4 regions of the Priestia sp. TSO9 genome follow, and region 1 is predicted to be linked to each of the others. Evidence: riboswitches for the same ligand, from Rfam matches in the RefSeq annotation. Region 1 holds a riboswitch; each other region holds the start of a gene.

What was found. A riboswitch is a leader RNA that binds a small molecule or an ion and turns the genes downstream of it on or off. The one in region 1 is predicted to bind cobalamin.
Region 2: another riboswitch for cobalamin. It lies ahead of nikA (nickel ABC transporter substrate-binding protein); the one in region 1 lies ahead of LJC66_RS13275 ((2Fe-2S) ferredoxin domain-containing protein).
Region 3: another riboswitch for cobalamin. It lies ahead of metE (5-methyltetrahydropteroyltriglutamate--homocysteine S-methyltransferase); the one in region 1 lies ahead of LJC66_RS13275 ((2Fe-2S) ferredoxin domain-containing protein).
Region 4: another riboswitch for cobalamin. It lies ahead of LJC66_RS10020 (ABC transporter substrate-binding protein); the one in region 1 lies ahead of LJC66_RS13275 ((2Fe-2S) ferredoxin domain-containing protein).

What each region holds. Positions count from the first base shown of each region.
Region 1 is NZ_JAJEKD010000013.1:992,249-996,793, reverse strand. It holds gene LJC66_RS13285 (M42 family metallopeptidase) at 1-810, shown strand, start outside; gene LJC66_RS13280 (hypothetical protein) at 1,162-1,320, shown strand; cobalamin riboswitch at 1,468-1,646, shown strand; cobalamin riboswitch at 1,765-1,944, shown strand; gene LJC66_RS13275 ((2Fe-2S) ferredoxin domain-containing protein) at 2,047-2,427, shown strand; gene cobJ (precorrin-3B C(17)-methyltransferase) at 2,441-4,063, shown strand; gene LJC66_RS13265 (sirohydrochlorin chelatase) at 4,082-4,545, shown strand, end outside.
Region 2 is NZ_JAJEKD010000008.1:34,396-38,940, reverse strand. It holds gene LJC66_RS02380 (CitMHS family transporter) at 1-65, shown strand, start outside; gene LJC66_RS02375 (GNAT family N-acetyltransferase) at 377-904, opposite strand; gene nikA (nickel ABC transporter substrate-binding protein) at 974-2,515, opposite strand; cobalamin riboswitch at 2,659-2,848, opposite strand; gene ftsZ (cell division protein FtsZ) at 2,851-3,855, opposite strand; gene LJC66_RS02360 (tautomerase family protein) at 4,215-4,545, opposite strand, start outside.
Region 3 is NZ_JAJEKD010000015.1:649,464-654,008, forward strand. It holds gene LJC66_RS18430 (acetate uptake transporter) at 1-377, opposite strand, end outside; gene metE (5-methyltetrahydropteroyltriglutamate--homocysteine S-methyltransferase) at 520-2,814, opposite strand; cobalamin riboswitch at 2,964-3,152, opposite strand; SAM riboswitch class I at 3,232-3,342, opposite strand; gene LJC66_RS18440 (hypothetical protein) at 3,422-3,673, opposite strand; partial or broken gene LJC66_RS27980 (hypothetical protein) at 3,874-4,101, opposite strand; gene LJC66_RS18445 (metallophosphoesterase family protein) at 4,256-4,545, opposite strand, start outside.
Region 4 is NZ_JAJEKD010000013.1:354,840-359,384, forward strand. It holds gene LJC66_RS10005 (class I SAM-dependent methyltransferase) at 1-62, shown strand, start outside; gene LJC66_RS10010 (YpjP family protein) at 446-1,048, shown strand; gene LJC66_RS10015 (thioredoxin family protein) at 1,237-1,551, shown strand; cobalamin riboswitch at 1,643-1,775, shown strand; gene LJC66_RS10020 (ABC transporter substrate-binding protein) at 2,034-2,993, shown strand; gene LJC66_RS10025 (adenosylcobinamide amidohydrolase) at 3,082-3,690, shown strand; gene cbiB (adenosylcobinamide-phosphate synthase CbiB) at 3,695-4,545, shown strand, end outside.

The DNA.
Region 1 (4,545 bases):
AAATCGAGTGGGCGTCTAAAAATCGACCTGATTGGAGGGTTTCGCTACAATTCTATTGAAGGAGAATATTGTGAAATTGAAACTTCATCAGGAGAAGTATTTACAGGAACCATTCTTATGCATCAAACATCTGTTCATGTGTATAAAGATGCAGGGAAAGCTGAGCGGAATCAAGAAAATATAGAAATTCGATTGGATGAAAAAGTACATAGCGCAGAAGATGTTCGCAGCCTTGGAATTGAAGTTGGCGACTTTGTTTCGTTTGATCCTCGTGTAGAAATAACAAAAAGGGGTTTTATTAAATCTCGTCATCTCGATGATAAAGCAAGCGTAGCTTTATTGCTTCAGCTCATGAAAACAATTCAAGAAGAACAGATCGAACTGCCATACACTACGCATTTTCTCATTTCAAATAATGAAGAAATTGGATACGGAGGAAATTCGAATATTACGCCTCAAACAGTAGAATACTTAGCAGTTGATATGGGTGCTATGGGAGATGGACAATCTACTGATGAATACACTGTGTCTATTTGTGTAAAAGATTCAAGCGGCCCATATCATTACGGTTTGAGAAAGCATTTGGTGGAGCTAGCTAAGCAGCATGATATTCAGTACAAATTAGATATTTATCCATTTTACGGATCAGATGCTTCTGCTGCTATTCGTGCGGGACACGATATCGTACACGGCTTAATTGGTCCAGGAATTGATTCTTCTCATGCGTTTGAGAGAACGCATCAAGATTCATTGAATCATACGTATAAGCTTCTCTATTACTATATTCAGTCGAACATGGTTCTGCTTTAAGAAAGGGATATTTAATTAGTGTATTTTTATGCAAAATAAAGAACAGGATGGGATTACGATGTCTGTTCTTTCCTTTCTTAAAAAAGAAGCCAGCTGTCCGGCTTCTTTTTTTTAATAAATACTATATATTTTTTACTGGTGGAGCAATAGGTGATTAAAAAAGCACCTTTTTAAAGAGATACAATACTGCTTAAACCTTTTGTACATTTTGTTCATTTACAGAAGTTAAAATGTTTTTAAATTTTTAAAAGTTTCTTGTGACAAGTTTTGTAGAATGGGTTTTCAAAAGGAAATGGTTTCGTCATAATGTGGATATAGCGATCACTACAATAATCGGAGGCGAATCTTTTCATGTGGGTACTGACGGTATATGCTGGAAAAGAAATGAAAATGTTTGAATTTGAAACTGAAAAGCAGGCGAGAGAAGCTTTTGCCAAAACAAATGGCTGTAAAGTTCTTTCAGAAGTCGTGTATTATAATGATCCTCATTTAACATTGGTAGCTATATAAGTAGAAAAACAAGAGCTGATTTTTTGCTCTTGTTTTTTTATGGCTCTTTATATCCTATAAAAAGAATAGAGTTGAAATAAAAAAAAATGTACGCTATGATATGGTAGTTACTTCTATTATTCTGATAGTTTAAAAGGTTCATATATATCAAACAGCAACAGTAAAGATGCCAAGAAGGCTTAATAGGGAAACTGGTGAAAGACCAGTACTGCCCCCGCAACTGTAAGTGTGGACGAACGAGTATAACCACTGTGGAAGAATCACGGGAAGGTTCTCAAGTAGAATGATACACAAGTCAGGAGACCTGTCTTTATTGTGAAGTTTCTATTTCTCCGGGGAGCGGGAAGGGAAACGTTGGCTTAAAGTGGCATTCGTGTACACTCTTATTCTGACGTTTTACCCGCTCGCATATTAGCGAAGCGGGTTTTTCTCATGTCGCAAAACTACATATCGTGCAAAAAAGGTGCGCAATGTTTACATTGCGTTAAATGGGAAGTCTGGTGTGAAGCCAGCGCGGTACCCGCCACTGTGAAGATGAGCTGATTGCATATGCCACTGTATTCGGGAAGGCGCAATGAAGTGATGAATCGAAGCCAGGAAACCAGCCTTTTTCTAATGCGAAGCTTACCCTACGGGATATAGGTGGAAGTGCAAAAACTTAGTTTGAATTTTTCTGCGCCTCTATCAATGATAGAGGCGCTTTTTTTAGTAAAGGAGCGAATGAGTGTGACGACGTGGAACTTAAATGGAACAAAACATCACGTATTGATTTGTAATGGAAGCAGCTGTATGAGAAAAGGTGGAGAAGAAGCCACCCAAGCTATTCGAAATAAAGTGACGGAACTGGATTTGGATGAAACGGTTCATACAACGCGTACACGCTGTAATGGACGATGCAAAGATGCTCCTGTAGCTATTGTGTATCCTTCAGGAGATTGGTACAAGCAGGTCACTGAAACCGTGGCTCACCGGATTGTCGAAGAACATTTAGCAGGAGGCTGCAGTATAAAGGAATCGCTTATTTATGAATATGATCAAAATGGTTTCGTTTCTCCGGAAAACAGTGACTCCATAGAAGGAATTGACAAAGTAAAAAGTAACGCATAAAGGAGGAGCTAGCATGAAAGGTAAACTGTTAGTTATCGGATTTGGGCCGGGAAGCTTTGAACATATTACACAGCGAGCAAGAGAAGCCATTCAAGAAAGTGATATGATCATCGGTTACAAAACCTATGTGGAATTAATTCAAGGACTGTTAACGAATCAGCAAATTATTAGTACAGGAATGACCGAAGAAGTAAGCCGTGCACAAGAAGCTGTAAAGCAAGCGGAAGCAGGAAAAACCGTGGCTGTCATTTCAAGCGGAGATGCAGGAGTATATGGAATGGCAGGCCTTGTGTATGAAGTGTTGATTGAAAAAGGCTGGAAAAAAGAAACGGGCGTAGAGCTGGAAGTAATTCCTGGCATTTCGGCTATCAATTCATGCGCATCTCTCCTTGGAGCGCCCGTGATGCACGACGCTTGTACAATTAGTTTAAGTGACCACCTTACGCCTTGGGAACTAATTGAAAAAAGAATCGAAGCAGCTGCACAAGCAGATTTTGTAGTGGCTTTTTACAACCCAAAAAGCGGAAGACGAACAAGACAAATTGTTGAAGCACAGAGGATTTTATTAAAGTACCGTTCTCCTGATACGCCTGTTGGTCTTGTGAAAAGCGCTTATCGTGACCGTGAAGAAGTCGTAATGACCAACTTAAAAGACATGTTAAATCATGAAATTGGCATGCTGACTACCGTTGTTGTCGGGAATTCATCTACGTTCTTTTACGACGATTTAATGATTACCCCGCGCGGGTATCAGCGGAAATATACCCTCAACCAAACGGAGCAGCCGCTAAGACCGCATCAGCGACTTCGAAAAGAAGCAGAACCATGGGCTCTCGATCAAGAAGAGACTGTAAAGCAAACAGCTTCAGCTATTGAAGCAGTTCAGACCAAACCAGAAGAACCAGCAACTTCACGAGCTCTTGCAGAAGAAGCGCTTCAAGCAATTTTAGGTGAAACCACTTCTGCGGTCGTACATCAGCCAATAGAGTCAATTTTCGAAGTGGCAGTTAGCCCAGGACTTGCCAATAAGAAATTCACACCTGTTCAAATGACCACACTAGCAGAAGCTGTTGGTGAAAAAGGTACGATGGAGTATACACCTGACCATCAAATCAAACTGCAAATCCCAACGACTCAGCCAGATGTGATTATTAAAAAGCTCCAAGCAGCTTCCTTTTTACTATCTCCGGTCGGAGATGTGTTCACAATCAAAGCGTGTGATTTTTGTGACGGAGAAAAAAGTGATGCTATTCCACATACGGAAGAATTACAAAAACGTCTCGGGGGAATGGACATGCCAAAAGAGCTGAAGCTTGGTATTAATGGATGCGGTATGGCCTGTTATGGTGCTGTTCAAGAAGATATCGGCATTGTCTATAGAAAAGGTGCGTTTGATTTATTTTTAGGAGCTAAAACCGTTGGACGCAATGCGCATTCAGGTCAAATTGTGGCGGAAGGTATAGCGCCCGATGACATTGTTGAAATAGTGGAGAACATTGTCCATGAATATAAAGAAAAAGGTCATCCTAATGAGCGATTTCATAAATTCTTTAAGCGTGTGAAGAACGTTTATGGATTCGACTATCAAGATATAACACCAAAAATAAAAGTAGAACCAGCTCCGTGTGGAGATTAAAAAATAGGAGGGCATTATATGAAATCAGTTTTATTTGTCGGTCATGGAAGCAGAGATCCTGAAGGGAACGATCAAATTCGCGAATTTATTTCGACTATGAAGCATGATTGGGACGCATCTATTTTAGTAGAAACGTGTTTTCTAGAATTTGAACGCCCAAATGTAAGTCAAGGCATTGATACATGTGTGGCAAAAGGAGCAAAAGATGTAGTTGTAATTCCAATTATGCTCTTACCTGCTGGCCACTCTAAAATACATATTCCGGCGGCTATAGATGAAGCTAAGGAAAAATATCCACACGTAAACTTCGTATATGGACGTCCCATTGGCGTTCATGAAGAAGCCCTTGAAATTTTAAAAACGAGATTACAAGAATCGGGAGAGAATTTAGAAACTCCAGCTGAAGACACGGCTGTTATTGTCTTAGGGCGAGGAGGAAGTGATCCTGATGCAAACAGTGATTTATATAAAATTACGCGCCT
Region 2 (4,545 bases), on a different contig from region 1:
GGGCCTTTGGGACAACTATTGTCATGACGATTACAGCCATTTTAACGAATGCAATTTCCTTATAGAATCTTACCATAAAAAGGAAGCCGACTACCATAAGGCAATCGGCTCACACATGTAGGATATTGATTTAACACTAACAAAGTACAACACAACACTAGTAATTATATAATATATTTCATTATTTTGAAAGCGATTTCATATATATTTTTAAAAATATTTTGTTATTTGTTTTTCATAGAAAAAAACCACGTTTCAGCCAATTCGAAACGTGGTTCTTTTCTGTAAGGACTTGCCCTACAGGCTATAAATGTAAGTACGCTTATTATAGCATGAGCTCTTATCTAGATTCTATGGTAATTACTGTATAATATTGTTACATTACGACTGGTTGTATTTTTCTGTCCATGTGCAGCGTATTCCATGGCTCTTCCTGTTCAGCAAGCCTTTCGATAAAACCTTGTGAAGTCCAAAATGGGATAGCCCCCGGTAAAAAAGGATGAGTATGCAGATACAACGTGTCATAAAAATGATTTTGAGCAAATTGTTCCACTGCTTTTAACAGCTGCTGTCCAATGCCTAGACGCCGGTACGCTGGATCGACATAGCATTTTACAATCTCAGCTGCAGTTTTATGTTCATATCGCTTTTTTAATGCATGAAACCTTCCATCGTAAGCGTATAAACCAATTGTTCCAATTACTTGTTGATTTTCCGTGACAGCTGCAAAAAAAGCAGCGCCTTTCGCTTGAACATAATGTTCATTAAAATGAAGCAAATCTACAGGAAGCTGATTTTTTTGCAGCATAGGAAATAGCTCATTCCGTATATTCATGACAAACTGAACCACTTCCGCATCTTTTTCTGTTACTTCTTTAATTTGATACATTTGTACTTCTTGCACGTTTACTGTCACATCCTTTTTTCTATCATTGTATACTTTCTCGTTTTCCTATAGGAACAACAATATTGACTACGGCGTTACGTCTAAATGCTGAGTCAGCATATAATACTCACTGGGATTTGTTGTCCAATTTTTCACTTGTTGATTATAAGCAACAACAATGTTTGGATGTACAATCGATGATGTCAGCATTTTTCTATTAATCAAAGCGGTTGCTTGCTTGGCTAGCTGATTTCGTTTTGCGTCATCTACGGTTGAATTTAACTGTTCTATCATTTTTGTTAGCGTATCGTCATTAATTCGACTGGCATTTAAACCACCGCCCGGCAAATAGTTCGTGCTTAAATAATAGCTGGCATCCCCTCTAGGTGCTGTGATAAGGCTGTACAATGCTAAATCCCAATCATCTTTTGCCATTACATATTCATCGCTATCTTCAACTAGGTGAATTTTAATAGAAATTCCTAACTCTTTGGCATTAGACTGTATAAGCTGAGCAATTAAAGGCAGTTCTGGCAGAGAGCTGTATGTGACAAGAGAGAGCGATAGTGGCTTTCCATTTTTGATTGCTTTGTCATTTTTGATTTGATAGCCTGCTTTCTCTAAATATTTTTTAGCAGATGTCATACCTCTTTGCTCGTTAGCAGTATTATCAGCAAAAGGAAATTGAGATAAAAATGGACCTCGAGCCGCTGCCGCTTGATTGTTCATTATGCTGCTGACAATTTCTTTTCGGTTCAATAAGGTATCGATAGCTTTTCTTACATTTTCGTCTTTTAATGCGTCATTGGTTTGGTTATAAAGCAATAAATGAGTACGCACACTAGGTACTCCGCTTACTTTGAAAGACGAATTCGCTTGTAAAGTGCTCAAGCTTTCTAAAGGCGGCCGATAAATAATATCGGCTGTCCCGGACTGAAGAGCTGCAACTCGCGCATTTGCATCTTCGTTAAATGCAAAGATCGCATTTTTCAATTTCACTTTTCCATTCCAATAATGTTCATATCTTTCTAACTTCACTTGATTTCCTTGATCGAAAGTCAAAACGTGAAATGGACCTGTACCAATGGGCTTCTTAGCTATATTAGAAACATCAACATCTATAATAGCTGTGTTTGGATGCACTAACTCAGAAGGGAATTTAGGCATTGGTTCTTTTAATGTAATTGTCAGCGCATGACCGTTCGATTTCATTTCTTTAATATTTAAAGTGTTTTTCATCGCATAACTTTGATCTATCGTTCTTTGAAGAGAAGACTTAACAGCATTTGCATCCAGCGCTTTTCCATTTTGAAACGTGATGTTCTTTCTTATCATAAATGTCCATGTAAGGCCGTTATCTTTCGTTTCCCACTTTTCAGCAAGCCAAGGCTTTATTTTTAAATCGTCGCTGATTTTAACAAGCGTCTCCCCTACTCCCGCACGAACTGCTGTATAATTATCGTCGGTATGAGGATCAAGCGTTGCAGATGTAAAATTAAATAAAAACGTCACACTTTTATCCGTTTTCTTTCTTTCTTTTATACTTATGCTCTCTTCATTAGGAGCGCAAGCAGTGAGGCAAAGTAACACAAGAAATATCATAGATACGAGCTTTTTATTATTTATCATTGATTTTCCCACCTTCTATTTTAATACAAAAAAAAGCACTTCTAAAAAGAAGTGCTTGTCTTCACAACAAATTCAGATAAACGTATCCCTTGTTTATCTTATTTTTGATTCTGCCAAAACACCTCCCTATCCTCGTAGGTTATTGTGTGCTGAGATTTATGGCAGGTCTCCTGGCTTCAAGTCATTGCCTTATACCGCCTTCCCGTCTCTAAATAGACAGTGGCTTTTTGACATAAGGCTCCTTGTTACAGTGGCGGGACCGCTCCGGATTTGCACCGGATTCCCTTTTAAGGCAATTGAAAAACAATTGCCACCATAAAAGCTGGTTATTTAATTTAGTAGCGTGCTCTTGAAACTCTAGAAGTAGAAGCTGATGGTGAAACATCTTCATCATCAAATCCAGTGGCAATAACGGTTACCATCATTTCGTCCTTTAAATCTTCATTAATCACAGATCCAAAAATCATATTTAAGTCCTGATCAGAAGCAGACGTGACAATATCTGCTGCTTCCTGTACTTCGTAAAGACTCAAGCTGCTGCCGCTCGTAATGTTCAACAGCACGCCTCTTGCTCCATCAATCGATGCATCTAGCAGCGGACTAGAAATGGCTTTTTTTGCTGCTTCAATTGCCCGGTCTGATCCGGAAGCTCGTCCGATACCCATAAGCGCAAATCCTTGATTAGACATGATTGTTTTTACATCAGCAAAGTCAAGGTTAATCAGCCCCGGAACAGCGATTAAATCTGAAATACCTTGAATACCTTGGCGAAGAACATTATCTGCTTCACGGAATGCTTCAAGCATAGGCGTCTTTTTATCGACAATTTCAAGCAAGCGGTCGTTTGGAATCACAATAAGGGTATCTACCGATTCATTCATCGCAGTAATACCCCCTACTGCTTGCTTCGTACGTTTATTTCCTTCAAACTTGAACGGGCGAGTGACTACTCCAATTGTTAAAGCATTTAGTTCACGGGCAATTTGGGCAATAACCGGAGCTGCTCCAGTACCGGTTCCTCCGCCCATGCCAGCTGTTACGAATACCATGTCTGCGCCTTGCAGTACTTCTTGAATTTGTTCTCTGCTTTCTTCGGCTGCTTCTCTTCCTACTTCTGGATTAGCTCCTGCACCTAATCCTCGCGTTAAGGCCGCACCAATCTGCATTTTCACATCTGCTTTAGATAAGTTAAGCGCCTGAGCATCCGTATTAACGGCGATAAATTCTACTCCTTGGACACCGTGTTCAATCATACGGTTAACGGTGTTATTTCCTCCACCGCCAACCCCAATTACTTTAATTCGCACTAACGGCGATACATCTGCATCAAATCCAAACATTCTAAGTTCCTCCTCAATGATCAAAATTACTTTCTCTTATTATCCGAAAAAACACGTGAAGAACCTTTTACTCCTATGTTTAACGCGTAACTGTTCTTTTGTTTTACAGATTTTATACACTTCTCTTTTAACCTTTAAATCTTTACATCTTTATGTAAATTTATTGTTGTTCTAAAATTAGTACGCCGAACTCTTTTATGGTTTTTCCACTCAAAATGGCATATAAGCTTATTGTATCATTCATTTGACAGATGTCTGTATTTAATTTTGAGTAAGATGTGACTAAGAGAATAATATTTTTATAGACAAAATGAGAAAAAGCCCTTAGAAATAAGGGCTTCTCTAGATAATAAACCGTTTTATAATTTCCCAGTTAAGAATTGAGCCTCTCCCATGCCAAAGCTCCAGTCAGCATTACCGTTTTCAACAATCGAAATCATAATGTCGTTTGGCTGAATGCCGCAGCTCTCTCCAAGCTCTTTTACAATTAATCTGTAAAGAGCTTGCTTTTGCTCTTCTGTTCGCTGTTTACTCGTTACACTTATAATAACCAAATCCTTGCTTCTCTCAAAGCCAAGACCTGTATCTTCAATAATCATTTCATGAGCAGGATGCTGATGTACAATTTGATAACGGTCGCGCTCCGGGACGCCAAAGGCTTCTAGCATCGCTCGGTGAGCAGCGTCTAGT
Region 3 (4,545 bases), on a different contig from region 1:
ACTGTCATAAAAACGCTGAAAATTAAGTAGCCGACAAAAGCAAATGCGAGCTGTTTTGGATCGGCTTCTTTTGCGAGCGCTTCCCCAAATGCTCCAAGCTGAATAAGCCATGTCATAGCTACACCTAGCCAAAATAACCCGAAGGCACCAAAAGCAGTTGCTCCGAAGGTATTATTATGTTTGAAATCTTGCATAGACGCGATTAACTGCCCTATTCCGCCTAAAAAAATCGCCCATGGCAATACCAATGAAACACCATCGGTTACCCCAAGCTTTTGAAACGATGCAACAAGTGTCACCATGGCAAGTCCGAATAGACCTAGTGCTGATGGATCCGCTGTTACAATTTTAACGTGCTGCGTGCTGTTGTTACTCATGTTGTACCTCCCTGATTTTAAAAACACCTTTAAAAAGATACAAAAATGTAGGGGAAGTGTCAATGGATATTTTTGGCCTTTTAAAAACCCATAAGACCAAGCAGTGTAGCGTTTACACTGCTTGGTCTTTACTTTCTTATCATTAAACGTTTTGTAATAAATTTTTTCTGGTTTGTTTTGCAGACTCAACCATCACTTTTAAAGCTTCAACCGTCTCGCTGATTCCTCTTGTTTTAAGGCCGCAGTCGGGATTAATCCAAAATAATGCAGGATCAAGTACTTGCAGAGCGCGGTCAATGTTTCGCTGAAGCTCTTCAAGCTTCGGTACGCGCGGGCTGTGGATATCATATACGCCAAGTCCGATTCCTTGATTGTACGTATGTTTTTCAAACGCATAAATTAGTTCACCGTGGCTTTTAGATGTTTCAATAGAAATCACGTCGGCATCAAGCGCTTTGATTGCATCAATAATCTCTTCAAATTCTGAATAGCACATATGGGTGTGAATTTGCGTCTCGTTTTGCACCGATACCGTGGCTAGCTTGAACGCATACACCGCAGCGTTTAAGTAGCTGTCCCAGTTTTCTCGTTTTAACGGCAGTCCTTCACGCAGCGCCGGTTCATCTACTTGAATCATCGAGATGCCCTGACTTTCAAGTGCTTCTACTTCTTTTCTAAGAGCAAGCGCAATTTGATTTGCCACGTCGTAGCGCGGGATATCATCACGCACAAACGACCAGTTTAAAATCGTAATCGGACCCGTCAGCATTCCTTTAACCGGCTTATTGGTTAAAGACTGTGCGTAGACCGTTTCTTTGATCGTCATCGCCTGCTCGTACGATACATCTCCGTAAATAAGCGGCGGCTTCACGCAGCGAGAACCGTAAGATTGCACCCAGCCAAACTTCGTAAACTGAAAGCCTCCTAATTTCTCACCGAAGTATTCGACCATGTCCGTACGCTCAAACTCTCCGTGCACAAGGACATCTAAGCCGATGTTTTCTTGAATTTCGATCCATTTTTTTATTTCCTCGTTAATGTACGCTTCATATGCTTCATCGCTTAACTCGCCTTTACGCCATTTTAGACGCTCTTTTCGCACTTCTTTTGTTTGCGGAAAGCTTCCAATCGTTGTCGTTGGAAGAAGCGGCAGTTGAAAAGCTTCTTGCTGAACGCGCTGACGTACGTCAAACGGCGCTTGTCGCTCTGCTTTATAGCTATGCAGCTGCTTCAGCTCTTTTTGCACGTCTTGATGATTTCGAAAAGATGATCCATTTAATGCTTGAATTGCCTGTTTGTTTACGCTTATTTCTTCTTCTATTGCTTCTTTTCCTTGCTGCACCGCTTTTGTTAAAAGCGTGATTTCCTTCAGCTTTTCATCTGCAAAAGACAGTGCGTTTTTTAGAATTGGCTCAATGGTTTTTTCGCTTTTCACCGTGACAGGAACATGTAATAAACTTGATGAAGGCTGCAGAATCAAACGGTCTTTTGATACGGCTTTTTCAATTTCACTGATCGTTAAAAGCTGTTCGTCCAAATTTTCACGCCAAATGTTTCGTCCGTCAATCACTCCTGCTGCCAGCACTTTATCAGTTGGAAAACCATATTTATTAAGAGCCGTGAGATTTTCGCCTCGGTCATGCACAAAGTCTAAACCGATTCCTTCAACAGGAAGAGACACAACTTCTTTGTAGTGATCAACGCTGTCAAAATACGTTTGCAAAATGACTTTTACATTCGGTGACGCTTCCTTCAAAGTTTGATAGACTTCTGTGTACAGTGCCAGGTCTTCTTTTGATAGCGTTGTAGCTAAAACCGGCTCATCTATTTGTACCCACTCTACTCCTTCTGCCTGCAGCTCCGCTAAGATAGTTGCATAAAGCGGAACAAATTGTTCAACTACTTCTTTAAACTCACTTTTTTTATATCCTTTTGACAGCTTCACAAATGTTACTGGACCTAAAATAACGGGCTTGCCTTCAATATTCAGCTTCTGTTTTGCTTCTTTGTAAAATTGAAGCGGGCGATTTTCTACAAGTGCGGGCGTACATTTGTCAAGCTCTGGTACGATGTAGTGATAATTTGTGTTAAACCATTTTGTCATCGTAGAGGCTACCGCACCTTTTGTTCCTCGCGCGATGTCAAAATACGTTTCAAGCGATACCGGTCCTCCGTCATAATCAAAGCGCTTTGGCACTAGACCAAACATAGTCGCTGTATCTAGCACATGATCGTATAAGCTAAAATCGCCGACTGGAATTAATTCAATCCCTGCGTCACGCTGTTTTTTCAGATTCACTAGACGAAGAGCTTCAATTTCCTGCAAAAAGATATCTTTCTCTAGTTTTCCTGCCCAAAACTGCTCAAGCGCTTTTTTCCATTCTCGTTTTTCACCAATTCTTGGATAACCTAAGTTTGAACTTTTTACACTGCTCATTTTTTCCACTCCCTGTATATTTTTTATCGATAAACTAAAAAATCTCTCTTTTCGAAATGAAAAGAGAGATGATACGCATACTTAACTAAAGTTGAGATATCCTGTTTTTCTCAACACGTATTCCTCACTCCTCTCTATATCCCGTAGAGCTTAAGTGCATACAACAGGCAGGTCTCCTGACTTAGGTTCATCGCTTCCTATCCCTTCCCATTTCAATATGAAACAGTGGTTAATAAGTTGCTCCCCATTACAGTGGCGGGACCGCGCCGGCTTTTCACCGGTCTTCCCTTTTAAGCTGCATACATTCGTTACACAGCACCTGATGCATTTTTATAAAATTGTTCATTCAAAACATATTCACATAAAATAAAAAGCCTCTCTATCATGAATAGAGAGGCATAGTATCTATGAAATCCTCTCTTATTTTTCAAAGCTGTACGCTTTGCAGGATGTAGCACCTTTTCAACAAAAATGTTAAATGGTTGCCGGGCTTCACAGGGCCAGTCCCTCCGCCTCTCTCAATAAGAGTTTTAATTGTTTATAATATTTTGAATGTAGAGTCATCTTAACACCTTAGATTTATGTTGTCAAAAATTTTTTTAAAAAATCAGTTTTCAGGAGGCGTTGACGCTAATTTTTGCCTTAATAATTTGTAATCATCTTTTCGATGTGTTTCGATTAAATCTTTTGCTCCCTGGTGATATCCTGACGAATAAATGTACTCTACCGCTGTTTCGATAAGCTTTCTTTTTTCTTCGGCACACTCCCGGTCCATTAGGGGGAACAGTCTACCTAAAAGGTCATTTAAATCTTCCTTGATAAAACGATCAAGTCCTTCTTGCATCTTTTCATTTGCCATGATTGCTCCTCCATTTGCTGTGTATGTTCTAAGCCTCTATAAACAGGCATTTCACTGTAAATTTTAAGATAAAGTTAAGTCATTAAACAGTATATCAAGTGAATGTTTTTCTTCAATTACATATGTAATACAAATATATGACAAATATAGAGAATATATCATCATTCATTATCTATTATAACGTTTGACTGAGCCTTCTGCTACAAGGTTTCGTACGGTTTTCCAAAAGAGGTTGAGACATCACGAAATGAATCTAATCTAAAGACAAATGGGTACATGAGCTGAATCACTTTTGACACCGCTGTTGATTTCCGTACAAGACTTCGCTTTCCGCGGGCGGTCGCTGAGCCTCCTCGTCACATACGTTCCTGTGGGGTCTCACCTGTTCCGCTTTTCCCGCAGGAGTCTTCGTCTTGTCCTCCAATCACCTGCTAGAAAGACCTATACACATGAAACCTACGTTTACCCTAACAAAAAAGCGAACCACTAATCACACATCTTGATCGATGATTCGTTTCACTTCGTCCAAAACCCTTTTGTTCCAGCCTCTTTTTTTGAACCTAGCTTTCTACTTTCTTGTTTTTACAAACAATTTCTTCGAGGTCCTCCAAAATCCTTCCAAAGAAGAGGACCTAAAATGTCGTACCTGCTTACAAAAAACTCTGTAAAATTATAATTATTTAAAATTAAAGGCGGCTCAAAATCAAGGGGAGCACCGGCGCCTCCTGACAATACAAAATCAGTGCCTCTTCCAAGCGTAAACGACCCGTTTCTATTTTTTCTAATAAACTGCTCGTCATACGCATGCACGTGGCTGACTAACACTTTTTTCACGCGGTGTTCTTGAATTAAATCAAAAAATTCTTGACTTT
Region 4 (4,545 bases), 640 kb from region 1:
GATTTACCGTACAAAAACGAAAAACATCAAAATTTCATTACGGGACAATTGATATACAATAATAAACAAAAAAGTAAAATGAATCCCGATCATTGAAAAGACTTCCAAAACCTTTTAGGGATTAAAAAGTTTTGGAAGTTTTTTTTATGAATTTCATCTAAAGTTCATAAAAGTATGATATATTTTTGAACATAAAAATACTTTTGTGTTTAAGCATCCAGCAAAAAAGGAATATCTTGTATAGGTTTCCGCTCGGTGTGACAAGCTCAAACAGAAGAAGGAAGGTGCTAACTAAAAAGTCGTCGAATGCCCGTAGGCAGCATAAATGAATAAGCAAATATAGGTAAAAAATTAATAAGTATGTTACAATACCTAGTGAGTTATAACAATGAATTTTACGATATGAAAAGACCATATGGGAAAAGATGAGAAAGGAAAGATACGAATGCCTAGATGGATAAAAAGAATGCTAATTGTATTTATTACAGTATTTACATTTGGGCTTGTCACTCCACCAGAATATTTATACGTTGATGATGCAAAAGCGGACAAGCAACATAAAGCAGGGTATGTAAGAGAAACAACTCCTGTCACAGCTGTTATAGAAGATATTCATTTGCCATATGAAGAACCAAAATATGAAGACGTTTCATCATTTGTTACGTATGCAATGGAATCAGCTGAAAAACAGTCAGTGGAAAAATTCGGAACAAAAATTGGACCTGTCATTGAAGATGAATTTCGTCAAGCAGTGTTACCTAAAATTGAAGAAGTGCTGACCGACATTGGCACTGAGCGTGAACAGTCGATTCAGAATCTCGAGATAAGCGAGCATCCTGCTGCTGGCTACGGTGAAAAGATTTTCCATGTATATGACCGGGAAACCGGTCAGGACTTAATACGATTTCATGTACGGCGTGAAAATCCTCCAAAAGATGGATACTGGTTTAATTTTCACTATCATGCGGCTGCAGATAATTTTCAGAAGCATTATGATTTAGGGAAAATTTATTGGAACCGAAACATGCCGCCTAAATGGTTTAGCTGATAATAGACACAACATTCTGTGATTTCGAAATGTTAGCTTTTTTAAGCTAGCATTTTTTTACGTCTAAAACCGTTATGGTCTAAATAAGCTGAAACATTAGCACAACGATAAAAAAATCGTTTATAATGAAGTCAGACTTCTTACCATAGAATAGGGAGAAGGAACGAATAGATGCTGGAGGTAACACAATGAAACAATTTACGGAAGAAAAACAATTTCGCGAACAAATTAAGAACGAAACACTAAGCGTTGGGATTTTTACGACAACGTGGTGTCCTGATTGCAAACGTTTGGATATGTTCATTGATGAAATCGTTGACGAAAATACAGATAAAGCATGGTTTAAAATTGACAAGGATGAGTTTGAAGAACTTTCTGCTGAAAACAATGTAATGGGTATTCCTTCTCTTCTTGTATATAAAAACGGTGAAAAAATTGCACACTTGCACAGTGCAAATGCTAAAACGCCTGAAGCGGTCCGTGAATTTTTAGCAACTCTTTAATTCCCTAAGCTGCGAGAGCATTCTTGCAGCTTTTTTTTGTGAGAATGGCTATTTCCATTTTTCCATGAGTGGGGTATACTAGGACAAGTGAATAATCGTAAAGCAATAAGGTCTCAATTTAAAGATTGAGTGAAAAGGGAAGTCTGGTGAAAAGCCAGCGCGGTCCCGCCACTGTAAGCGCTTTGTGCGTAAGTCAGGAGACCTGCCTTATTGTTAGCTGTGAAACCTTCGAGGAAGGGTGAAGCAGGGTAATGAACATACATATCAAGTATAGTGAACGGATTCTTTTCCTGCTTATCTTGACGTTACCTGCTTTGCTTTCAATTGAAAGTAAAGCTTTTTTATTTTGAAGCTGCCTGCGAGCAGTATACATAGTCAAAGCGGAAAAACGGGATAGCGCTGCTTTTTGCATGATCATTTGCTTTTTCTTTAACGTGGAGGTTTCGTATTCACAATGAACAATATATAGGGGGAGTATTTAGATGAAAAAATGGCTTTCGTATTCCATTATTGCACTGTTAGTCATCGTACTTGCTGCATGCGGTGCAGGCAGCCAAAGCAACAGTGATAAAAAAACGAAGCAAGATACAGCACAAACGTCACAAGCTGCATTTCCTGTGAAGGTAAAAGACGCGCGTGATAAAGAAATTACGTTGAAAAAACAGCCTAAGAAAATTGTTTCACTAATGCCAAGTAATACGGAGATTGTATATGCCCTTGGCCTTGAAAAAGAATTAGTAGGTGTCACAAGCAACGATGATTATCCTAAAAGCGTAAAGAAAAAAGCGCAGGTAGGAGATATGAACGTTAATGCAGAAAAAGTTATTGCTTTAAATCCTGATTTAGTGCTGGCACACGCTTCAAGTATGGGCGTTTCGGATGAAGTATTTAAACAAATTGAAAGTGCGGGGATTCCGGTATTTGTTGTAAAAGATTCAACAACGTTTGATACGGTTTATGATTCTATTACCCAAATCGGTAAATTAACGGGTAAAACAAAAGAAGCTAATCAAACAATTAAAGACATGAAAGAAAAAGTAGCTTCAATTGAGAAAAAAGCAAAAACGATTTCAAAAGAAGATCGTAAAAAAGTATGGATAGAGGTATCAGGAGCTCCTGAGATTTATACAACAGGAAAAGGTACGTTCATGAACGAAATGCTTACTATGATCGGTGCTGATAACGTAGCGGCTAGTGAAAAGGGTTGGGTTAAGTTTTCTGAAGAGCAAGTTGTTAAGTTAAACCCTGACGATATTATCGCAACGTATGATGCAGACAAAAATGAGATTATGAAGCGTCCCGCTTGGAGCAGCATGACTGCTGTAAAAGAGGGTAACATCGAGAAGGTTGATCAAAACAAAATCAACCGCTTAGGACCTCGTATTGTAGATGGCTTAGAGGACTTAGCAAAAGCAGTATACCCTGAGGTGTACAATAAATAAGAAGAGGGACCATATTCCAGTTCGAATTGAAAAGGGGATTGGTCCCTTTTCACATCTTAAAATTGAAGAACGGCCTGAGCTTTTAATCATGAAAACCGAGACTTCTTATAAAACATACAGCTCAGGGGTTTTAGGAACAGGCATTACGGAAACGGACACCTTTTACAATCGATTTGTTCACAAAGACTATTATTCAGATACTCCTTCTTTGGAGTATGAGCAATATTTGATGAAAGAAAATGTGCGCCATGAGCAAATCGTAGGGTTGATGACAGCCGTTTGGTTAAAAGAAAGAGCGGTTTACTGTTATGAAGGCTACGGAGTAAGAGTAGCTTCCGTGATAACGGCTGGAGTAGGAAACGCAGTAGATATTATAGCTGACGAAGCTGTCCCGTTCTATTCCTCTCCCGGTACAATTAATATGTTTTTTTTCGTGGAAGGTACGCTTACGGATGCAGCGTTTTTACAGCTTTTTATTGCGGCCACAGAAGCTAAAACAAAAACGCTGTCACAGCTGGGTGTCATAGATCCGGCTACAAAGACGATTGCTACGGGAACATCTACGGACAGCATCTCAGTTGCAGCGTCTCAGCAAGGACCATTATATGAATATGCAGGCTCTATGACCGCTTTAGGGCAAGCGGTAGCCAAGCTGGTGAAAATAAGCTTAGAGCAGGGACTTAAGGGAAAGAGGTGAAGAAGTGAGTATTACACAAGCGATAATTGCACACATGACGGCCATGACGATTGCTTTACTAATTGACCGAATTATAGGCGACCCTGAAAATTGGCCGCATCCCGTTCGCTGGTTTGGCAAATGGATTTATTGGATGGATTCCAGATTAAATAAAGGTGCAGGAAAACGATTCAAAGGATTGCTTCTTGTGATAAGTATGGCTGTGCTCGCAGGAGTTGTTCCCTTTTTGTTCCTTCATGCTTTATACGAAGTTCATTTTATAGCAGGTGTTTTAGTAGAGGGCGTAATGATTGCGACTACTATATCCACTCGTTCTTTAAGCGAAGCTGCTTATAAGGTACAAAAGCCGCTTCAGCTAGGAGATATGGAGAAAGCTAGATATGAAGTAAGCATGATTGTGGGACGAGATACAGATCGTTTGTCAGAAGGAGAAATTGCCAGAGCCACGGTAGAGACCGTGGCTGAAAATACAAGTGATGGTATTACAGCTCCGCTTTTTTATGCATTTATAGGAGGAGGAGCCCTAGCGTTTTTTTACCGGGCTATTAACACATGTGATTCGATGGTTGGGTACAAAAATGACCGCTACTTTCTGTTCGGCTACTTTAGTGCAAAAACCGATGACGTATTAAACTATATTCCAAGTCGGTTAACTGCAGTGGTGATGACGGCTGTTAATGTAGCAAAAAGCCAGTATTCTCTTGGGCATGTAACGAGTTTGATTAAACGTGATGCTAAGAAGCATCCAAGTCCAAATAGCGGATACGGGGAAAGTGCAGTAGCTGCTCTTTTAGGTATTCAACTCGGCGGACTTAATACATACAAAGGCATAGAATCTAATCGTGCAAAAATGGG